3 regions of the Microbacterium sp. GW823-FHT02G05 genome follow, and region 1 is predicted to be linked to each of the others. Evidence: riboswitches for the same ligand, from Rfam matches in the RefSeq annotation. Region 1 holds a riboswitch; each other region holds the start of a gene.
What was found. A riboswitch is a leader RNA that binds a small molecule or an ion and turns the genes downstream of it on or off. The one in region 1 is predicted to bind thiamine pyrophosphate.

Region 1 (6,915 bases):
CCACGACGTCGCCGGCGCTGATGCCCAGCAGCTCCGCAGCCTTCTCCGCCGTCTGATGCGTCGTCTGGAAACCGAACTCGCCGGTGAAGCAGTTCGCTCCCCCGGAGTTCAGGACGACGGCCTCGACGACGCGATCGGCGACGACCTGCTGCGACCACAGGATCGGGTTGGCCTTGGCGCGGTTGCTCGTGAACACGGCGGCACCGACCTTCCGCGGTCCTCGATTCACGACGACGGCGACGTCGGGCCTGCCGGTCGATTTGAGGCCTGCGGCGACTCCGGCCGCTTCGAATCCCTGCGGGGCGGTGACGCTCACGGGGCTACTCCGTTCGTGCTGAGCGCGGTGCCCTCGGGAAGACCCAACGCGATGTTCATGGATTGGACGGCCGCGCCCGCGGTGCCCTTGACGAGGTTGTCGACCGCGGTGACGACCGTGACACGGTTCGCCGCACGGTCGATCGCGAGGCCCATCAGGGCCGTGTTCGCGCCGAGCACGTCAGCCGTGCGCGGGAAGTGCCCTTCGGGCAGCAGCTGCACGAAGGCCTCATCGCCGTAGGCGTCCTGCCACGCCGCGCGGATCTGCACGTCGCTCATTCCCTCGACGATCGGTGCCGTGACGGTCGCGAGGATTCCGCGCGACATCGGCACGAGAACCGGAGTGAAGGAGATCCGGATGCGATCGTCGGCGACGCCGGATGCCGCAGCGAGCGCCTGCCGGATCTCGGGGATGTGGCGGTGGGTGCCGCCGACCGCGTAGGGGTTCGCGGAACCGAGGATCTCGCTCGCGAGCAGGTTCGTCTTCGCGCTCTTGCCCGCTCCGGAGGGACCCACGGCGAGGACCGCCACGATGTCGGACGGATCGATGACGCCGGCGGCGACGCCCGGCGCAAGGCTGAGGCTCACCGTCGAGGCGTTGCATCCGGGAGCGGCGATGCGCCGCGCCCCGACAAGGTGGGAGCGCTGTTTGGTCCCGTCGACGAGAAGCTCCGGAACGCCGTAGGACCAGGGTTCGTGGAATGCGCCGCCGTAGAAGGCGTCCCACGCGTCCTGCGAGGTGAGGCGATGATCGGCTCCTGCGTCGATGACGAGCGGAGTGTCGCCGAGCGCGTCGGTGTACTGGCCGGACTGGCCGTGCGGCAGCGCGAGGAACACGATGTCGTGACCGGCGAGGATCGCGGGCGTCGTGTCCTGCAGCGTGAGATGTGCGAGCGAACGCAGGTGCGGCTGGTGCTCGATGAGCGGCTGGCCGGCATTGGAATGCGCGGTCACTGTGCGGATCTCGATGTCGGGGTGGCCAGCGAGCAAGCGAAGAATCTCGCCACCCGCATAGCCGGATGCGCCGGAGACGGCGACGGAATACGTCATGTATCTACCTTAACGGTCGGAGCTGGAGGGACCGGGGCGGCGACACCGGCACTCATCCCGCCGAAGGCAGGAGCGCAGGGGTCGCCTAGAGTCGGCGTCCGCCCTGACGTCGGCGCGCACCAGCGACACTCGAGACGAGTGTCGAAGCGGTGTGAGAGGCCGAGCGCATGCCGCGACGATAACGCGCCGCGCCCGGCCTGCGCAAATCACACCGTCATCTCGCCGTCACAGTGCGACGGGGAGCGGTGCAGCGAAGAAGGCGAGCTCGTGCTGCGACGCGGCGGTGAACGCGCGCAGCATCCGCTCTCGCACCTCAGGGCTCGCGGATCCTGCGGCCCGCCCGACGAAGGCGACCGCCTGCTGGGTGGACTCTGCAAACGCGGGGTCGGCATAGGTCGCGAGCCAGGAAGCGTAGGGATGCTCCGGATCGCGCGCGTACTCGCCGAAAGCCCCCGCGTGCAGGCGCTCCCCCAGATCGGAGTACAGCCAGAAGCAGGGCAGGAGTGCGGCGATCAGCACGGCGTAGTCGCCGTCGAACGCGGTGGCACGGAGGTGGTCGAGGTAGGCGGTGGTTGCCGGAGCCTGCGCGGCGGCGAATGTCTCGGCAGTGATGCCCTGCGCGGGGGTGAGCCAGGACGCGTGCAGCTCAAGTTCCCCGGCGATCGCGCCCTGTGCGGATCCCGCCCAGAACGCCTGCTCCTCAGATGTCGGGGCCAGGCGCGCCGCCTCCGCGAGCACGCGGGCGTACTCCCGGAGGTAGAGCGCGTCCTGTGCGAGGTAGAACACGAACGGCGCGTGCGCGAGCGTGCCGTCCGCGAGTGCACGGATGAAGGGCAGCTCGTCGATGCCGTCACGAATCGGTCGGATGATCTCCCACCAGTCGGAGGCCAGCTGCTCGGCCTGGGGGCGCGTCATCACGCTCCCCCGCGCCCACAGGCCCGCAAAGTGATGAACGGGTCCGCTTCCCCTCCCGACCTGCAGCTCGTCTGCCGCTTCCAGAGACTCCCGCAGCCACGTACGCGCGGAGGCCACGGCGGTCGGCCAGTCCTCGCCGGACGCGCGACGCGTGGCCAGCGCCGATGACAGAGAGCATCCGGTCCCGTGCGTGTGCGTGGTGTCGATGCGCGCCCCGGGAAACTCCTGCCGGAGCGCACGAGCAGCATCGACCAGGGCATCGGGAGTGTGGGCGCCGGCAAGGTGCCCGCCTTTGACGAGCACGGCGGTGCCGAGATCGAGCGACAGCTGCTCCGCCGCATCCAGCGCCGCATCCCACTCCTCACCGATCTCTCGGCCGGTCAGCACTGCGAGCTCGCGCAGGTTCGGCGTCACCAGGTGCGCGAGTGGCAGCAGTCTGCGCAACGCATCCTCCGCCGCAGGGTCCAGCAGGCGGTCCCCACTCGTGGCGACCATGACCGGATCGATCACGACGACCCCGGGGCGCACCTCCACCAGCCAGCGCGCCACCTCGACGATGACGTCCTCGTTAGCGAGCATCCCGATCTTGACCGCATCGATCTGGATGTCTTCGGCGAGCGCCTCCAGCTGCGCACGGAGGAACGACACCGGAGGCACATGCACATCGCGCACCCCCTGCGTGTTCTGGGCGGTCAGGGCGGTCAGCGCGGCCATCCCGAATCCGCCGTTGGCAGAGATGGATTTCAGATCGGCCTGGATCCCGGCCCCACCGGACGGATCGCTGCCCGCGATGCTGAGCACTCGCGGAATGAACGGCGCGCCCGTGCGGGCGGCAGAGACGGATGATGGCACACGCAGACGATCGCTCATTGCGACATCCCTTCGCTAGCACGAACTAGATCAGGTTCGACGGGTCTGTTCTCAGCCGCGATGGCGCGGCACCCCGTGTCACTGCGGGCAGTCTATCCGCTGCAGAAGCTCCCTCTCGTCGACGCGTGTCAGCCCAGCCCGGCGCTCACGATCGATGCCGCGCGCCTCCTCGTCCGCACGCACACGGTCGATCGTCACCTCCAGCGGCGACAGCACGCCGCCGGTCTGCGTGAAGCGCGTGTTCGAGCGCGCCATGAACCCCGGCATGTCCGCCGGCAGCCACAGCGGAAGCGAGCGGGCGCCCATCCAGTACTGCACGTCGCGGGCGACCAGCCATTCGTCCGGTGCCGTCACGATGTCACCCGTGTGGCCGGCGATCGTCCGGATGCGAGCGAGAAGGCCCCCCAACGGCAGGACATCCCCCATCGCGTTGACCACACCGGAGTGACGAGTATCCACGATGTAGCGGGCGAGATCCTCGACATCGATCAACTGTGCGCGGCGCCCGTCCGTCTCCGGCTGCAGGACCGGGCCAGCACCGGCGCGCGAGAAAGCCGCCGACCAGTATCCGAACCGGTCGCTCGGATCCCCCGCGCCGACGACGAGGCCGGGGCGCACGATCAGCGCCCGGTCTCCGAGCGCTGCGACGGCATCCTCCGCGGCGACCTTCTGCGCACCGTACTCATACTCGTCTCCGGGGCGCGCAGGCGCATGTCTCGGAGCCGACTCATCCGCCCCGATCGTCTCGTCATCGCTGTACACCGAGGCACTCGACACGTACGTCCAATGCGCCGCCCGCTCACCGAGAGCCTGCACGGCAGCCGCCACGTGCGACGCCTGCGAGGAGATGTCGACCACCTCGTCCCACTCTCGCCCGGCGACCCCCGCATAGGCATCCGGATCGTCACGATCGGCCTGCATGAGCGTGGCACCGGCGGGTACCGGACGTGCGCCCCGCGCCAGACACGTCACCGCTGCGCCCGCCGTCACCCACCCCGCGGCGACGCGACCCGACAGCCATCCGGTTCCGCCGAGGATGAGAACGTCCGTCATGACGCCATGCCATCAGCATCCGCCCCACAAGGGAAGCGGGTTCGCTGTGGGCGCACGGGAAAGGCGGGCACGCCCCCCTCTCGGGCTGCCCGCCTTCCACAGTTCTTCCGCGACCTACTCGCGCAGCGTGGCGCCGAAGCGCTCGGCCGCGACGGCGACACCGGCGAGCTTCGCCTCTGACGCCTCTGCCGCCGTGAGCGTGCGATCCGATGCACGGAAGCGCAGGGCGAAGCTCAGGCTCTTCGCGTCCGCCGGCACGCCCTCACCGCGGTAGTCGTCGACCAGACGCACCGATTCCAGCAACGCGCCGGCTCCCTCGACGAGAGCAGCGCGAACGTCGGCCGCGGGCACCGTCGCGGGCACAACGAGCGAGACATCCTGCGTCGCCGCAGGATACGTCGAGAGCGATTCGACGACGACACGCTCACCGGCGAGGGTCAGCACGCGATCGAGATCCAACTCGAGCACGACGGCCCGGGCAGGGAGGTCTGCATCCGCGGCGACCGTCGGGTGCAGCTCGCCCACGTAGCCGATCTCCTCACCGCGCACGCTCAGCACGCCGGTGCGTCCCGGGTGGAGCGCCGCGCGCTCGCCCTGCACGACGTCGATGTCGACACCCGCTGCGGTGGCGATCACTCGCACCGCGTCGAGGGCATCGGCCAGGCCTGCGGCCTCGGCCGCACGACCCGGCTGTCGCGGGGTGATGTTGCCGGTCAACAGCACGGCGACGTGGCGGTGCTGCGGCGGGATCGAGGCGTTCAGCTGCGCGAGCACCTCATCCGACGGCCGTGCGCCGAGCGGCGGCACCTCAGCGGTGCCGTACTGCACACCGGGTTCCGGAAGGAAGACGGTGCCGGTCTCGAAGATCGCCAGGTCGACCATGCCGCGCGAGATGTTGCGGTGCGCGGTCGTCAGCAGTCCCGGAATCAGCGAACGCCGGAGGAACGGGGCCTGGCCGTCGAGAGCGTTGGCCAGGCGGATGCTGGGCAGGTGCTCCCCTGATGCCGAACCGTGCAGGTCGTTGCTCGTGTCGGTCGTGAACGGGAAGGCCGGCGTCTCGACGAAGCCTGCCGCGGCCAGAGCGTCCGCGACACGTCGGCGCCCCTGCTGGAGGAGCGTGAGTCCGCGCCCGCCCGACGGTGTCGGCAGCACCGAAGGAATCCGGTCGAGGCCGTGGATGCGCGCGACCTCTTCTGCGAGCGTCCACTTGTCGGTGAGATCCGGTCGCCAGCTCGGCGGAATGACGTGCCAGCCGGTGCCGTCTTCCTCCGTGACCTCGGCGCCGATCGTCTCCAGCGCCCCGACGATCTCGTCAGCCGTGTAGTCGACGCCGATGAGCCCTGCGACGAAGCCGGAGGCCAGGTGGATGCCCTCGATGAAGACCTCCGCGAACACGGCGCCGCCGAGCTCGTCCAGGGTTCCGCCTGCGAACTCGACCATGAGATCGGCGACGCGCCGTGCGGCCACGAACGGAATGAGCGGGTCGACGCCGCGCTCGAAGCGCTTCGACGCCTCGCTGGGCAGCTTGTGACGGCGCGCCGAGCGGGCGATCGTGGTCGGGTCGAAGGTCGCCGCCTCGATGAGCACGTTGCGCGTCGTCTCGGTCATCTCGGTCGTCGCACCGCCCATGACACCGGCGATGCCGATCGGTCCGGACTCGTCCGTGATGAGAAGGTCCTCGACGTGCAGGGTGCGCACCTGGCCGTCCAGAGTCTCGATCTTCTCGCCCGAGGCCGCCCGACGCACCGTGATGCCACCGGAGAGCTTGTCGAGGTCGTAGCCGTGCACGGGGTTGCCGAGCTCCAGCATCACGTAGTTGGTGATGTCGATCAGCACTCCGAGCGAGCGCATGCCCGCAAGCGTCAGACGTGCGACCATCCATGGCGGAGTCGGTCGAGAAGGGTCGACGCCGCGGACGGCCCGCGCGACGAACTCGCTCGCACCCACGCGTCCGCGGATCGGCCGCTGATCGTCGACGACGATCGCGAAACCCGCGCCCGGCGCCAGCTCCGCGAAGTCACGCGCGGCGGGGTCACGGAACTCCGCGCCCGTGGCGTGCGAGTACTCGCGGGCGATGCCGCGAAGCGAGAACGCGTAGCCGCGGTCCGGCGTCACGTTGACCTCGACCGCGACGTCATCGAGACCGAGGAGCGCGATCGCATCCGTGCCGACCGGCGCATCGATTCCGAGGTCGGCGAGCACGATGATGCCGTTGTGCTCCTCGCCGAGACCCAGCTCGCGAGCCGAGGCCATCATGCCGTCTGACACATGGCCGTACGTCTTGCGTGCCGCGATCGGGAAAGGACCGGGCAACACCGCACCGGGAAGGGTCGCCACGACCTTGTCGCCGACGGCGAAGTTCGAAGCGCCGCAGACGATGCCACGGACGCCGCCGTTCGCCTCGCCCACGTCGACCTGGCACCAGCGGATCGTCTTGCCGTTCGACTGGGGCTCCTCCTCGAAGGAGACGACCTGTCCGACGACGACGGGTCCCTCGATCTCGAAGCGGTGGATGTCCTCCTCTTCGAAACCGACCGACACGAAGGACGCCAGAACATCGTCCGGCGTCGCATCCGCTGCGACCTCGACGTACTCACGCAACCACGAAAGCGGGACGCGCATCACACCACCATCCCGAACTGCTCGCTGAAGCGCACATCACCCTCGGCCATGTCGCGCATGTCTTTCACATCACTGCGGAACATGAGTCCG
Region 2 (6,915 bases), on a different contig from region 1:
CGGGCCAGAAGACGCTCAGCTGCGCGGCGAACCGGAGGATGCTCCCCCAGACGACCGGCGTGCCGGTGAGCTCGGCGGCATCGTTCACGAGATAGCGGGTGGCGAAGTTGTCGGCGCCGTCCAGCACGAGATCATGCGCACGGAAGAGGGCGAGCGCGTTGTCTGGGCGGAGCCGCTCGACATGGGCGGTGACGTGAACCTGCGGATCCAACGCCCCGATCGCGCGTCGCGCGGACTCTGCCTTGGGCGTTCCCAGATCGGCCTCTCCGTGCAGCACCTGCCGCTGCAGGTTCGTCCGTTCGACCCGGTCGTCATCCATCACCGTGATGTGCCCGACCCCGGCGGCGGCCAGGTACTGAAGCACGGGTGCGCCGAGACCTCCGGCGCCGATCACGAGAACCCGAGCGCTCGCGATGCGGCGTTGCCCCTCCGCCCCGATGCCCGGTAGCGGCAGGTGCCGGGCGAACCTGGCAGCGCGCTCGGGTGACAGCACCGCACCGGGCGCGACGAGCGGAGGGAGCGTCACAGATCAGCCTCCGAGGGACGGGCGGCGATGAGTCCATCGGCCGCCGAGGATGCGAGAGCGAGCGGACGCTTCGGGATGCGGCCGGCAGCACGTGCCAGGCGTCCCGCCTCAACCCCGGCCTTCATCGCGCGCGCCATCGCGATCGGATCCTGCGCGCGGGTGACCGCACTGGCCAGCAGGACGGCGTCGACGCCGAGCTCCATGGCGAGCGCCGCATCCGATGCCGTTCCGACGCCCGCGTCGAGCACGACCGGCACCGACGCGCGCGCCACGATCGTCTCGATGTTGTGCGGGTTCAGGATGCCGAGCCCGCTGCCGATCGGCGACCCCGCGGGCATGACTGCGGCGACGCCGACATCTTCGAGGCGCTTTGCAAGCGCCGGGTCGTCGTTCGTGTAGGCGAACACACGGAAGCCGTCCGCGACGAGCTCCTCCGTCGCCCGGAACAGTTCGACCGGTTCGGGCAGCAGGGTCTCCTCGTCGGCGATGACCTCGAGCTTGACCCAGTCGGTCTCGAGCGCGTCGCGTGCGAGCTGCGCCGTGAGCACCGCGTCACGGGCCGTGTAACACCCGGCGGTGTTCGGCAGCGCGCGCACGCCCAGCCGTTCCAGCATCGCGAAGACCGAATCGCGTCCTTCGGGTGAGAACCGGCGGATCGCGACCGTCGTGATCTCGGTGGCGGATGCCACAAGCGCCGCCTCCAGAAGGGCGAGGCTCGACGCACCGCCCGTGCCCATGATGAGCCGGGAATCAAAGCTCTCCCCAGCGACGGTGAAGATGTCTGCGGGTGCCACAGCGGTCGCCATCTCAGCCACCCTGCACAGCCGTGACGATCTCGACCTCGTCGCCCGCGGCGAGCGCCTGCGCCCCCCAGCGGCCACGAGGCACGACGGTGCCGCCGACCGCGGCGGCAACGCCCAGTCGTCCGCCGTCTGCACGGGAACCGTCAGCACGCAGTTCGTGACCGGTCATGGAGCGCACGAGGTCGAGCAGGGAGGCGTCTGCGGCCATCGCCTGCTCCTGGCCGTTCACGCGCACGGTCTGGGTTGTCGTCATCGTCAGCCTTTCATTCCGGCGCCGTCGAGCACGGCGACCGCGGGTGGGGTGAGATCGGGAAGTGCCGGACGGGGGTTCGCGGGGCGAAAACGCGAGGGGTGCACGGCTGCGGCGACGGTCGGATCGATGGCGCGCCCCTCTACGAGGTCCGCGACGAGCCGGGCGCCGAGCGGCGCGAGCAGCACACCGTGACGGTCGAATCCGTTCGCGACGATGAGGCCGCGCTCGACGACGCCGATCAGCGGCGTCGCATCCGGGCTCCCCGGCCGTGGGCGCGCCATCATCTCGATGACCTCGCACTCTTCGATGCCGGGCACCACGGTCTGGGAGTCGCGCAGCAGCGCCAGCACGCCTCCCGCCTGCACGCCCGCGACGCCGCCTTCGCGAACTGAGGCGCCGACGACGAGGGTTCCGTCCTCTCGGGGAACGAGATAGACGGAGCGCCCGCGGACGAGCGCGCGCACCGTGTGCGTCAGCAGGGGGCGCAGCGCCTCGGGCACACGCAACCGAAGAATGTCTCCCCAGACAGGGCGCACCGGCAGCGCGGGAACGCCCTCCACCTGACCCAGGCCCGTCGCTGCGATCACGACGTCGGCGGGGACAGCATCACCGGAGGCGAGATGCACCCACCGGGGCGCCGGCTCCCCTCCGTTCGGGGCGTCCGTCGAGACACGCACAGCCCGCTCGCGGCGCACGCCCGCGCCCAGCACCCGCAGGAACGACGCCGCAATCCGCCGCGGATCGACCTGATGGTCGGCGGCGATCCCCATCGCGGCGGACACCGCCGGGCCGAGAGAGGGTTCCCGCTCCCGCGCCCGCGAACCCGTCATCCGGTCCACGACCGCACCGCCCTGCTGTTGCAGAACCGCCAGCCGCGTCAGGGTCTCGCGGTCGGCTGCGTCCACCGCCACCGCAAGGGTCGCCGTTTCCCGATATCCCACGGCGTCGCCGCCCGCTGCCGTCAGCCGTGCGACGAAATCGGGATAGGCGTCTGCAGCATCCCGCATCAGCGGATGCAGCCCGTCCTGTGCCCACTCGGTCTCTGTGACCGCCGCGAGCATACCCGCGGCTGCACGGCTCGCTCCACCCGCAGGGTCGGGATCGAGGATGATCGCATCGTGCCCTCGCTCCCGCAGCTCGAAGGCCGTCGCCAAGCCGACGACTCCGGCGCCGATCACAACGATGCGCATTGCGTGCCCTTTCCTACGACGGCATGATCCGTTTCAGGTTCAGCGGTCGGCACGTGGCCCTCTCAGCCCTCTCCTGGGCTCCCGCGGACCCCTCTACTCTAGGGCGTATGCCTGCTTCATCCTTCGCACCCTCGGCGTCCGGCGATGTCCGCGCACACCGCCGTGCGCTCCTCGACGATGCGCGTCTCTACGTCTGCACGACTGCTCGTACCGAGACGGGCGATCTCGAATCCTTCCTCGACGCGGCGTATGCGGGCGGCGTCGACATCATCCAACTGCGCGACAAGGGTCTGGAGGCCCGCGCCGAGATCGAAGCACTGCAGGTGCTCGCTCGCGTCGCACGGCGCCACGGCAAGCTCTTCGCCGTCAACGACCGTGCCGATGTCGCTGCCCTCGTCGGTGCCGACGTCTTCCACGTCGGCCAGGGCGATCTGACCACCACGCAGGCACGCGCCCTGCTGGGTCCCGACGTGATCATCGGCCGTTCGACGCATTCGGCCGCACAGGCCGCCGAGGCTGACGCCGACGCCGATCTCGACTACTTCTGCACGGGTCCGATCTGGGAGACCCCGACGAAGCCGGGTCGGGCAGCCGTCGGGCTCGATCCGCTTCAGGCGGTCGCGGACTCGAAGACCACGAAGCCGTGGTTCGCGATCGGCGGCATCGCCGCAGGCCCTCGGCTCAGCGAGGTCATCGACGCCGGTGCCTCCCGAGTCGTCGTCGTCCGCGCGGTCACGGAAGCAGACGACCCCACAGCCGCCGCACGGGCGCTGCGCACGCAGCTCGACTGAGCGCCGTACCCGCTCCCCTTTCGCGCCGCCGGAGGACCCGTGAAAGGATGAGCGGATGCCGCACGCAAGGAGCCCCTACTGATGCGCGGCCTTGCTGCGATGCAGGATCGCGGATTCCGCTGGTTCTTCCTCGCTCGCACGATCACGATGGTCACCGGCTCGATGTCGTCCATCGCACTCGCCTTCGCGGTCTTGCAGATCGACAACGAAGCGACGTCGCTGGCAGGAGTGCTGGCCGCGTTCACGATCAGCAACATCGTCTTTCTGCTCATCGGCGGCGTCGTCGCCGACCGCCTCCCGCGGGCGCTGATCATCCAGGCCTGCTACGTCTTCGACATCCTGTCCATCGGCACGGTCGCCGTGCTGCTGTTCACCGGCACAGCGACCGTTCCCCTCATCGCACTTTTGGCAGCCGTCAACGGTGCGTCCTCCGCGTTCGTGCTCCCCGCGATGCAGGGCATCATCCCCCAGCTGACGACGCCGGCACACCTGCAGCAGGCCAATGCGATGCTCTCGTTCGTGCGCTCTGCCGTCACGATCGGCGGGCCCGCGATCGCCGGGGTGCTCGTTGCGACCGCGGGTCCGGCGTGGGCGATGGTGGTGCAGGCGGCGGGATGGCTCGCCGCGATCCCCATCCTCGCCATGGTGAAGCTCCCGCCTCCCGCGCAGGGCGAGAAGGCGACCATGCTGGCCGACCTGCGCACCGGCTGGCGGGAGTTCTGGATGCGCCCCTGGCTGTGGACGGTCGTTCTCGCATTCATGATCATGAACGCGATCCACGCCGGCGCGTGGGGTGTCGCAGGACCTTTCATCGCCAACAACGACCCCCTGTTGGGCATCGCCGGGTGGGGATGGGTCGTGAGCGCCGAGGGCGCCGGCGTTCTCGTCATGACACTCCTGCTGATGTGGCTTCCGCTGCGACGCCCGCTGCGCTGGGGAATGATCGGCATGGCCGCGTTCGCGCTGCCGCTCACCATGCTCGGGGTGCATCCCGCCGTCGTTCTCGTCGCGATCGCGGCGTTCCTCGCCGGCGCGGGGATGGAGGTCTTCGGCACCGGCTGGAGCGTCGCGATGATGGAGAACGTGCCCGTCGAGAAGCTGTCGCGGGTGTCGAGCTACGACATGCTCGGCAGCTTCGTCGCGATCCCGATCGGCACGCTCGCGTTCGGCTGGCTCATCACGCATGTCGACGCCGGAACACTTCTCGTCGCCTCCGCCATCGTGTACGCGGTCGTCGCCCTGTCCACGCTGCTGGTGCCCAGCGTCTGGCGGATGGGCCGCGCAGACGGCGCTCTCGCGGCGCGATGACCGGCGATCATCCCTGGCGTTTCATAGCTTCGCCGACGACACTGAGGTCATGAGCTTCGCAGATCTCGCACCTCTCGCCGACCGTGCCGCGCTGTACTCCGCACTGCGTCAGGAGGCGCTTCTCGATGCGATCGGAGGCAACGCGCACCGTTGGGACGCCGACCTCACCGCAGGAACGATCACCTTCACTCCGCACGCCACGCCGGAGCATCCGGTCGTCGTCGGCGCGCACCTCATCGCGACGATCGCCCCGGAGCCGCACACCCTGCGCTGGGCATGGGCGCAGCCGAACGGCGCGGATGCCACGGTCGCCACGCAGCTGCGCGACGCGGGCGCTGCGGTGCAGAACGTCACTCTGACAACCGCCGAGGTCCCCTTCCCCGAGAGCATCGAGGGTGAGCTGGATGACTGGATCGCGCAGGCCGCGCACACCGTCGCCGGCGCCGCGGTCGAGCTCACGGGTCGCGCCCCCTACTTCTCGGCGCCTGTCGAGGGCGGCACCCGTGCGGTGTTTCTCCTCGATGCACCGCTGCCCGCCCTCACCGTCGCCGACGCCATGATCGCGCTGCCTCGCGTCATCGCCTCCGTGCCCCTGAGCGACCCGCGCACGGCTCTGTGGAACCTGGCCCGCCTCGCCGGCTGGAACCTGCAGTGGACGGACGAGGCGTTCACCGGCGCGGTCATCTCCGATGCCACGGCATCCGCGACCGTGCGTTTCGATGAGAACGCGCGCATCACGGGTATTGAGGCCACTGTCTGAACTGCGCACCTACCCCTGCCGTTCCACGGCGCTCATCAGTAGCATGTGCGCATGAGCGCCCTCGACCTGATTCCGGCAGGACACACCTTCACCCCCGAGGAGATCACGGCCTACGCCGATCCTGAACGGCGCTCTCTCGAGCAGGCGCTCGCCGAGGCCGACGTCCTGATCAGTGCCCCGCACGCCGGTGCGGCGATCCCCGAAGAGCTGGCCCCCTTCCTCTCTCCCGCGCTGACGCGTCGTCTGCAGTACGACTTCACCGACGTCGCCACCGCAGCGATCGTCCGACGTTGGGCGGCGATCGATCCCCGCGTCGTGGCGGTCGTCAACCCGCACCCGCGCCTCGTCCGCGACCCGAACAGGGCACGGCCCGCGGACATCGCTGGCGATCTGGCGACGGCCATCGAGCGCACGCGCGCCGCGGGGGCATGGCAGAAGGTGGATCTGAGCGGTGTGGATGCCATCCGCCCCGTGACGTTCTCGTTCTTCCCGATCCTCGAGGTGCCGGAAGACGAGGACGCCCTCCACCGATTGGTCTCCACGTTCGTCGAGGTCGGAGAACGCGGTCTCGGCGTGTACGAGCGGGTGCGCGACGCACTCAGCGAGCGGATGCTGGAGCGCGCGCTGCGCACGGGCTCTTCCTTCACACGACTCTCCTTCCACGACACGATGAATACGACGACGACGCGGGAAGGCGCGGTGTCGGTGCCTCGGGCCGAGAAGGACCGCCTCCCCCGTGTCGTCGCACTCTCCAACCGCGGCGGATCTCGCGGCGAGAGCCGCGACCCCGCGGACCCGCCGACCATGGATGCTGCGCGTCTGCGAGCGCTCGCGGAGGCCCACCGTGCGGGCTTCCGGGTGTCTCAGGCCGACGATGTCGCCCTCAACAAGCCCTACCTCGGCAGCCAGGAGATCCTCGCCGCGGGGGCGCGGTTCCGCGAGGTCGCGGCGGACGCGGCGCACACGGGCGCGCAACTCGACGCCGTGCAGGCCGAGTTCCTCCGCGAGTTCCTTCTGGGCGATGCTGCCACAGCCGTCCTGCATGAGCCCGGCACCGACTGGATCGCAGAAGACCCGACGCACGTCGATGAGATCGCGCAGGCCTGCAAACGCAGCTGGGACCTGTACCGCGCGAGCTGATCACGCCTGGCGGATCATCCGCCCCAGAGCAGTCCGAAGAGTGCGCCGGCACCGATCGTCGCGACCGCCAGCACGAGTGTGGGGATGAAGAACGAGTGGTCGACGAGCTTCGTGCCGAGCTTCGTCGTTCCCGAGGTGTCGAAG
Region 3 (6,915 bases), 930 kb from region 1:
CGCCTGATCAGCATGAAGTCCGCAGCGGGCTACGGCGCAGCGCCGATGGCCGCCCAACGAGTGACCGAAGCGCAGAATGCGGCCACCAAGCTCATGAACGCCGTCCGCCTCCTCTGAAGCCCCGCCGTCGCCTATCCCGCGACGGACGGACCCAGGATGAAGTTCCAGGTCCCGAAGAAGACGGCCGCCGAGAGCGCAGCAGTCGGGATCATCACGGCGACCAGGAGCAGGATCGTGTCGCCCCGATCCCACCGAGACGGACGCGCCCATGTGCGTCGACCGTGCCCACCGAACCCGCGGGCCTCCATGGCGGTCGCGAGCGATGAACCACGGCGGATAGCGAGGACGAAGAGGGCGAAGGCCATGCCCAGGCCCCTGCGGATGCGCCCCTGGTCTGCGACGCCCCGTGCGCGACGAGCAAGCGCGAGTGCCCGCCAGTCGTCGGCGAGGAGACCGAGCATCCGCAGTCCGGCGAGCGCGCCGATCACGAATCGCGCAGGCAGGCGCAGACGCTGAGCGAGATCGTCGGCAAGGTCGGTGGGGTCGACGGTGGCGAACAGCACGACGGCAGGCAGGCCGATCGCCAGCACGCGCAGGGCTGTCGCCGCAGCGAGCGTGAGAGATCCTTCGCTCACGCGCATCACGAGCCACTCGAAGTAGATCGTGCCGCTCGTTGCCCCGTACAGCGCGATCGTCACGGCACTGAGGGGGGCAGCGATCCAGAGCACGGCGGTCCGCAGCCAGAACTCACGCGGGCGCAGACCTGACATCAGCAGCAGCGGCACAGACAGCAACAGGGCGACCGACGCCGAGAGCACATCGATCGACAGGATGAGCGGCACCGAGATGAGCAGCGCGGCCGCAAGCTTCGCGAGCGCGCTGCGCGGCGCGATCGGGCCGGTGCGCACCACACGGCCGGTGTCGCGCGAGAGCAGGTCTGTCATGCCCCCACCTCAATCCGACGCGCGTGCAGTGCACGCAGCACCTGCTCATCGTGCGAGATCACCACGACTGCGGCACCGTCGTCACGCAGACGGGCGATGATGCCGACGAGTTCCGCCCAGGTCTTCGCGTCCTGCCCGAACGTCGGTTCATCCAGCACAAGCACCCGAGGACGCGTCGCGAGCGCGGCGGCGACCGTGAGTCGGCGCTTCTCGCCGCCGGAGAGTGTGTACGGATTCGCTGCAGCGAGCGCGGTGAGCCGCAGACGGTCGAGGAGGTCATCGACGCGCGTGTTGACTTCGTCCTCGGGCAGGGCCAGCGCCCGCGGGCCGACCGCAAGCTCGTCACGCACCGTGCGCGCGAGGAGCTGATGCTCCGGACTCTGCAGCACAGTGCCGATGCGCGTGAGCAGGGAACGTGACGACCACGAGATCGGGTCACCCTTCGCAGCATCCGCAAGAACCGCGGATGCCTCGACCCGCCCCTTCTCCGGTGCGATCAAACCGGCCAGGGTGAGACCGAGCGTCGACTTCCCGGCTCCGTTGCGGCCGACGATCCCGATGGCCTCACCCGCGCGCACGGTGAGCTCGAAGGGGCCTGCGACCGGCACACCGCGCCGCCGCGCCACGACGAGGTCGCGCGTGCGCAGCAGCTCCTCCCCCGGCGTCACGGCGGGCGCGGGCGGAACTGCGGGCGGATGCCCCGGCACCCATACTCCCGCAGCGGCGAGCTCTGCTCCTCGGGCGCCGAGCACGGCCTCAGGCGTGCCATCCGCGTGCACGACCGTCGTCTCGCCTTCCGTCCCGAGCACGATCACCCGATCGACGAGATCCAGCCAGGCGTCGATGCGATGCTCGATCACGACGAGCGTCGCGCCCGTGGCATCCAATGCCGCCGCGACCGCATCGCGCACCTCGGCGACGCCGTCCGGGTCGAGGTTCGCGGTCGGCTCGTCCAGCAGGATCGCACCGGGGCGCATCGCCAGCACTCCCGCGAGCGCAAGCCGCTGCTTCTGCCCTCCGGACAGCGCGGCGGTCGACCGGTCGAGCGGCAGGTCGAGCCCGACCGCGTCGAGCGCAGCGTCCACCCGCGGCCAGATCTCGTCTCGCGGGACGCCCAGGTTCTCGCATCCGAACGCCACGTCGTCGCCGACGCGCTCCAGAATCGTCTGCGTGTCCGGATCCTGCAGAACCATGCCGACCCGGCCGTGGGCCTGTGCGGCAGGCACCCCGTCGACGAGCAGAGCGCCGAGTTCCTCTCCTTCATCCGCGCCGCCGAGCACACCACCCAGCCCCTGCAGGAGAGTCGACTTGCCCGAGCCTGAGGCGCCGAGCAGCAGCACGCGCTCCCCCGGTTCGATCCGCAGCGTCACCTCGCAGAGCGCCCACCGATGCCGGGTCGCATAGCGCCACCCCCAGGCCTGCGCCTCGAGCGCGGCCGGGGTCGGCGCCGCCGCACCGCCCATGATCAGACCCGGGCTGTGGCCGCCCGCCCGGAGGCGAAGCGGTTGAGTGCGCCGGTCGCCGCGAGACCGCGCGCGATCAGCCAGGCCCCGAAGCCCGCGATGATGGCGCCGGAGACCGTGGTCGAGGCGATGTAGACCGTCGTGAACAGAGTGTCGGCACCCGCGTACCAGAGGATGCGGTCATTGATGCCACAGGCGAGTCCCGCACCGGCACCCGCGAGGATCGCGACCGGCAGACGCCATACGCCGTACAGGAAGATGAGGAAGATCAGCTCGGCGCCGAGACCCTGAACGACGCCCGAGACGATCGTCAGCGGCCCCCACTGGTTGCCGATCAGAGCCGAGATGACCGCGGCGACGAGCTCGGTGTACAGCGCCGCGCCCGGCTTGCGGATGATGAGCCCACCCAGCACGCCGGCGATCAGCCATGGGCCGGCCAGCAGGCCCTGAAGGCCCGGCAGCAGCGGCTTGAGCAGGGTGCTCGGCGCCTCGTATCCGACGTTCCAGAGCAGGAAGATCACCGCACAGGCGACCGCGATGACGCTCGCGACGACGATGTCGACGACGCGCCAGCGCCAGAGTTCCGGACGACCAAGGCCGAGACGTGTGGGCGTGACAGTAGACATTGTTTCTCCTCCCTGCGCTGGCATGACCCAGATCAGGTTCGACGGTCGAAGCGCTTTTCGCTTCCTCTCAGCCCGGATCACCGGACTCCCGTGGTGTTGAGGTCATCATATCCCGCCGTGCACGGTCGCAGACCGCGCGTGCAGACGACACAAGGGACGCGTCCATTACGTTAGGACGGTGACCACCGACACTCCCGAGGCGGCGGCTGACCCCGCAGCTGCGCCTCGCATGGACGCTCCCGCCAGCGCCGATGCTCCCGGGACCCGCGCCGCGCTGCGCGCGCAGCAGACGGGAGAGCTGCCGACCTTCGCACCTGCGGGCCCACCCGCAACCGCCCCGGCCCCGACCGGACGTCCCGCGCTCAGCTGGATCGACGTCGCCACCGTTGCCGCAGGCTCCACGCCCACCCCGCCGGCTCCCCTGACCGGTGCCGCCGCCGGCCCCGCGCTGACCGCCGGGGCTCCGCGGCGTTCGTTCCTGCGATCGGGAGTCCTGCCGCCGCTCGCCGTGCTTGCAACGACCGGCATCGTCTACGCCTCCGCTATGGCGCTCTGGCCCCTGCACGAGGTGGCGCCGACGATCGACGCCGCGACCTACGCACCCGAGGCCGCCGCACTCGCGACCATCACGTGGCCAGCCGTCGGCAGCGCCGCTGTGGGAATCGAGGGCCTTTCGGCCGTGGCGTCCACGGAAGAAGCCGCGCCTATGGCCTCGATCACCAAGGTCGTCACGGTTCTCGCCGCACTGGAGCGCATGCCGCTCGGCCTGGGTGAGCAGGGCACCTCGTTCGCGTTCACGAGCGATGACAGCGAAGTCCACTGGGACTACCGGCGTGATGACCAGTCGGCGCTCGACGTGCCGATTGACGGGACGCTCACGCAGTATCAGCTGTTCCAGGGCATCCTGCTCGGGTCGGCGAACAACTACGCCGATCGCCTGTCGGATGACATCTGGGGTTCCGATTCCGAGTTCGTGATCGCGGCAACGGCATGGCTCCGTGATCGCGGGGTCACGGATATCCAGCTGGAGAACCCCTCCGGCATCGGCTGGGGCAACACAGCGACGCCGCGCGCGCTCCTGCAGCTTGCCGCTCTCGCGGAGAGCAACCCGGTCATCGCGGAGATCGTGGCGACCAAGGAGGCGGATATCCCCGGTGCGGGGCTCGTGACCAACACGAACAAGCTCGTACTGGAGGATCCGGGTGTGATCGGTGTCAAGACCGGCACGATCGGCGAAGATCCGGACATTCTCTACAACCTGCTGTCCGCGAAGGACATCGAGGTCGGCGGGACGACCGTACGCGTGTACGCCTCCGTGCTCGGGCAGGCCGATGGTGAGCAGCGTGTCACCGCGAGCCGCTCACTGTTCACCGAGGTCGAGGCCGCCCTGAAGGCGCAGCCGCAGACGGTCACGAAGGGCGACGTGCTGGGCACGGTGCGGACGATGTGGGGCGCGGAGGTCCCCGTGGTCGCTGCGAAGGATGCCCGGGTCGTGCTGTGGAACGGTGCGGTCGCCTCGACAGCAGGCTCTTACGCGCTCGGAGAAGACTGGACGCAGGGTGCGGATGCGGGTTCACTGACGGTCACCGGCCCACTCGATGACACGACGGTCGCGGCGGAGCTTGCGGAGGACATCGATGGCCCCTCCTTCTGGTGGCGCCTGACCCACCCGCTGGAGCTTCTGGGAATCGACGCACAGTAGCCGCATACGACAGCGGGTCCGCCCCCGAAGGGACGGACCCGCTGTCGTATGCGTGTGCCGGAACGGCTCAGGCGCCGGTTGGGCTCTCGCCCCTGTCGCCAGATGGGGACGCCTCAGAGGCGGCGACCCCGACCTGCTCGGCATCGACCGCGTCGCCCGCGACCAGGACCGGTGTCGACTCCGTGAGCGGGTTTTCAACGTCGGATGCCTGCTCGAACTGCGACTGGTACAGACGCCAGTAGGCGCCCTTCGCGGCGATGAGCTCTTCGTGGTTGCCCTTCTCGACGATGTCACCGTGCTCCATCACAAGGATGAGGTCGGCGTCGCGGATCGTCGACAGACGGTGCGCGATCACGAAGGAGGTGCGGCCTTCGCGCAGCGCCGCCATGGCGTGCTGCAGCAGCAGTTCGGTGCGGGTGTCGACGGCGCTCGTGGCCTCATCGAGGATGAGGATCGAGGGCTGCGACACGAACGCGCGCGCGATCGTGATGAGCTGGCGCTCGCCGGCCGAGACGTTCGAGGCGTCCTCTTCGAGGACCGTGTCGTACCCCTCGGGCAGCGAGTGCACGAAGCGATCGACGTAGGTCGCCGCGGCAGCCTGCTGGATCTCCTCGTCGCTGGCCGCCTCGTTGCCGTATCGGATGTTGTCACGGATGCTGCCCGCGAACAGCCACGGGTCCTGCAGCACCATGCCCGTGCGTGAACGCAGGTCGTGGCGGGTCATCTCGGAGATGTCCTGCCCGTCGAGCAGGATGCGCCCGCCGTTCAGTTCGTAGAACCGCATGATCAGGTTGACGAGCGTCGTCTTTCCCGCACCCGTCGGTCCGACGATCGCGACGGTCTGCCCTGGCTCGACCCGGAACGAGAGGTCGCGGATGAGCGGACGCGCAGGATCGTACGCGAACTCGACGTGCTCGAACTCGATGACGCCACGGCCGTCCGTGACGGTCGGCGCGTTCTCGGCATCCGCGTCCTGTTCCTCGGAGTCGAGGAAGTCGAACACGCGCTCAGCCGATGCGGTACCCGACTGCACGACCGCTGCCATGCCGCCCAGCTCGCTCAGCGGCTGGCTGAACTGCTGCGAGTACTGGATGAACGCCTGCACGTCACCCAGGCGCAGGTTGCCGCCGGCGACCATGAGGCCGCCGAGCACCGCGATGCCGACGTAGGTGAGGTTTCCGACGAAGGTCATCGCGGGCATGATGATGCCCGACAGGAACTGCGCCTTGAAGCTCGCTTCGAAGAGTTCGTCATTCTCGTGTTGGAAGCTCTCGAGGGCTTCCTTCTCGCGTCCGAACACCTTCACGAGCGCGTGACCCGAGAACGCCTCTTCGACGCGGGCGTTGAGGCGACCGACCTTGCGCCACTGCAGACCGAAGGCCTTCTGCGAACGCGGGCCGATGATGCCGAAGATGACACCCATGAGCGGCAGAGACACCAGGGCCACCAGGGCCAGCTGCCACGAGATCGAGAACATCATGATCAAGACGCCGACGACGGTGAGAACCGCGGTGAGCGCGCCCGACAGCGACTGCTGCATGGTCTGCGTGATGTTGTCGATGTCGTTCGTGACGCGCGAGATCAGCTCACCACGCTGCACCTTGTCGAAGTACGACAGGGGCAGACGGTTGATCTTCGCCTCGACGTCTTCGCGCAGGCGCCACATGGTGCGGACCATGATCACGTTGATGACGTAGCCCTGGATCCAGCTGAGGAAAGCCGACGCGACGTAGATCGCGAGCACTGCGATGATGATCCAGCGCAGGGCATCCAGGTCGACGCCGGCGCCGACCGTGAAGTCCTTCATCGCGCCGATCATGTTGGCGAAGTCGTCCTGCCCCGCGGAACGGAGCATCTCGACGACCTGCGCCTGCGTCATTCCCTCAGGAAGACCGGGCACACCGTCGGGGAAGCCGGGTGTCCCCTTGGGCAGACCCGAGGCCAGCACGTTGGACATGAAGCCCTCGTAGACGATGTTCGTCGCCTCGCCGAGGATCTTCGGTGCGATCACGGCCAGCACGACGCCGATGGCGCCGAGCAGGGACACGAAGCCGAACCACCAGGCGGAGGGCTTGAGCAGCCCGATCATCCGCTTGAAGCTCGGTCCGAAGTGATCGGCCTTGCCGGGTGCGGGGCCGTCGAACATGCCACCGCCCTCGAGGCGCGCCTTCTCGGCGAGC

Region 2: another riboswitch for thiamine pyrophosphate. It lies ahead of thiO (glycine oxidase ThiO); the one in region 1 lies ahead of AC1REM_RS09855 (bifunctional hydroxymethylpyrimidine kinase/phosphomethylpyrimidine kinase).
Region 3: another riboswitch for thiamine pyrophosphate. It lies ahead of AC1REM_RS05130 (ECF transporter S component); the one in region 1 lies ahead of AC1REM_RS09855 (bifunctional hydroxymethylpyrimidine kinase/phosphomethylpyrimidine kinase).

The regions. Positions count from the first base shown of each region.
Region 1 covers NZ_JBXAJK010000001.1:2,014,660-2,021,574, reverse strand. Annotated here, with positions in the region: gene argJ (bifunctional glutamate N-acetyltransferase/amino-acid acetyltransferase ArgJ) at 1-316, opposite strand, end outside; gene argC (N-acetyl-gamma-glutamyl-phosphate reductase) at 313-1,365, opposite strand; gene AC1REM_RS09855 (bifunctional hydroxymethylpyrimidine kinase/phosphomethylpyrimidine kinase) at 1,591-3,150, opposite strand; TPP riboswitch at 3,141-3,236, opposite strand; gene AC1REM_RS09850 (NAD-dependent epimerase/dehydratase family protein) at 3,229-4,203, opposite strand; gene pheT (phenylalanine--tRNA ligase subunit beta) at 4,318-6,825, opposite strand; gene pheS (phenylalanine--tRNA ligase subunit alpha) at 6,825-6,915, opposite strand, start outside.
Region 2 covers NZ_JBXAJK010000002.1:1,106,527-1,113,441, forward strand. Annotated here, with positions in the region: gene AC1REM_RS15240 (ThiF family adenylyltransferase) at 1-526, opposite strand, end outside; gene AC1REM_RS15245 (thiazole synthase) at 523-1,332, opposite strand; gene thiS (sulfur carrier protein ThiS) at 1,334-1,582, opposite strand; gene thiO (glycine oxidase ThiO) at 1,585-2,772, opposite strand; TPP riboswitch at 2,765-2,867, opposite strand; gene thiE (thiamine phosphate synthase) at 2,880-3,563, shown strand; gene AC1REM_RS15265 (MFS transporter) at 3,645-4,871, shown strand; gene AC1REM_RS15270 (DUF6882 domain-containing protein) at 4,921-5,631, shown strand; gene AC1REM_RS15275 (N-formylglutamate amidohydrolase) at 5,683-6,771, shown strand; gene AC1REM_RS15280 (anaerobic C4-dicarboxylate transporter) at 6,786-6,915, opposite strand, start outside.
Region 3 covers NZ_JBXAJK010000001.1:1,081,076-1,087,990, reverse strand. Annotated here, with positions in the region: gene AC1REM_RS05145 (hypothetical protein) at 1-117, shown strand, start outside; gene AC1REM_RS05140 (energy-coupling factor transporter transmembrane component T family protein) at 132-944, opposite strand; gene AC1REM_RS05135 (ABC transporter ATP-binding protein) at 941-2,407, opposite strand; gene AC1REM_RS05130 (ECF transporter S component) at 2,410-3,033, opposite strand; TPP riboswitch at 3,026-3,135, opposite strand; gene AC1REM_RS05125 (D-alanyl-D-alanine carboxypeptidase family protein) at 3,212-4,735, shown strand; gene AC1REM_RS05120 (ABC transporter ATP-binding protein) at 4,803-6,915, opposite strand, start outside.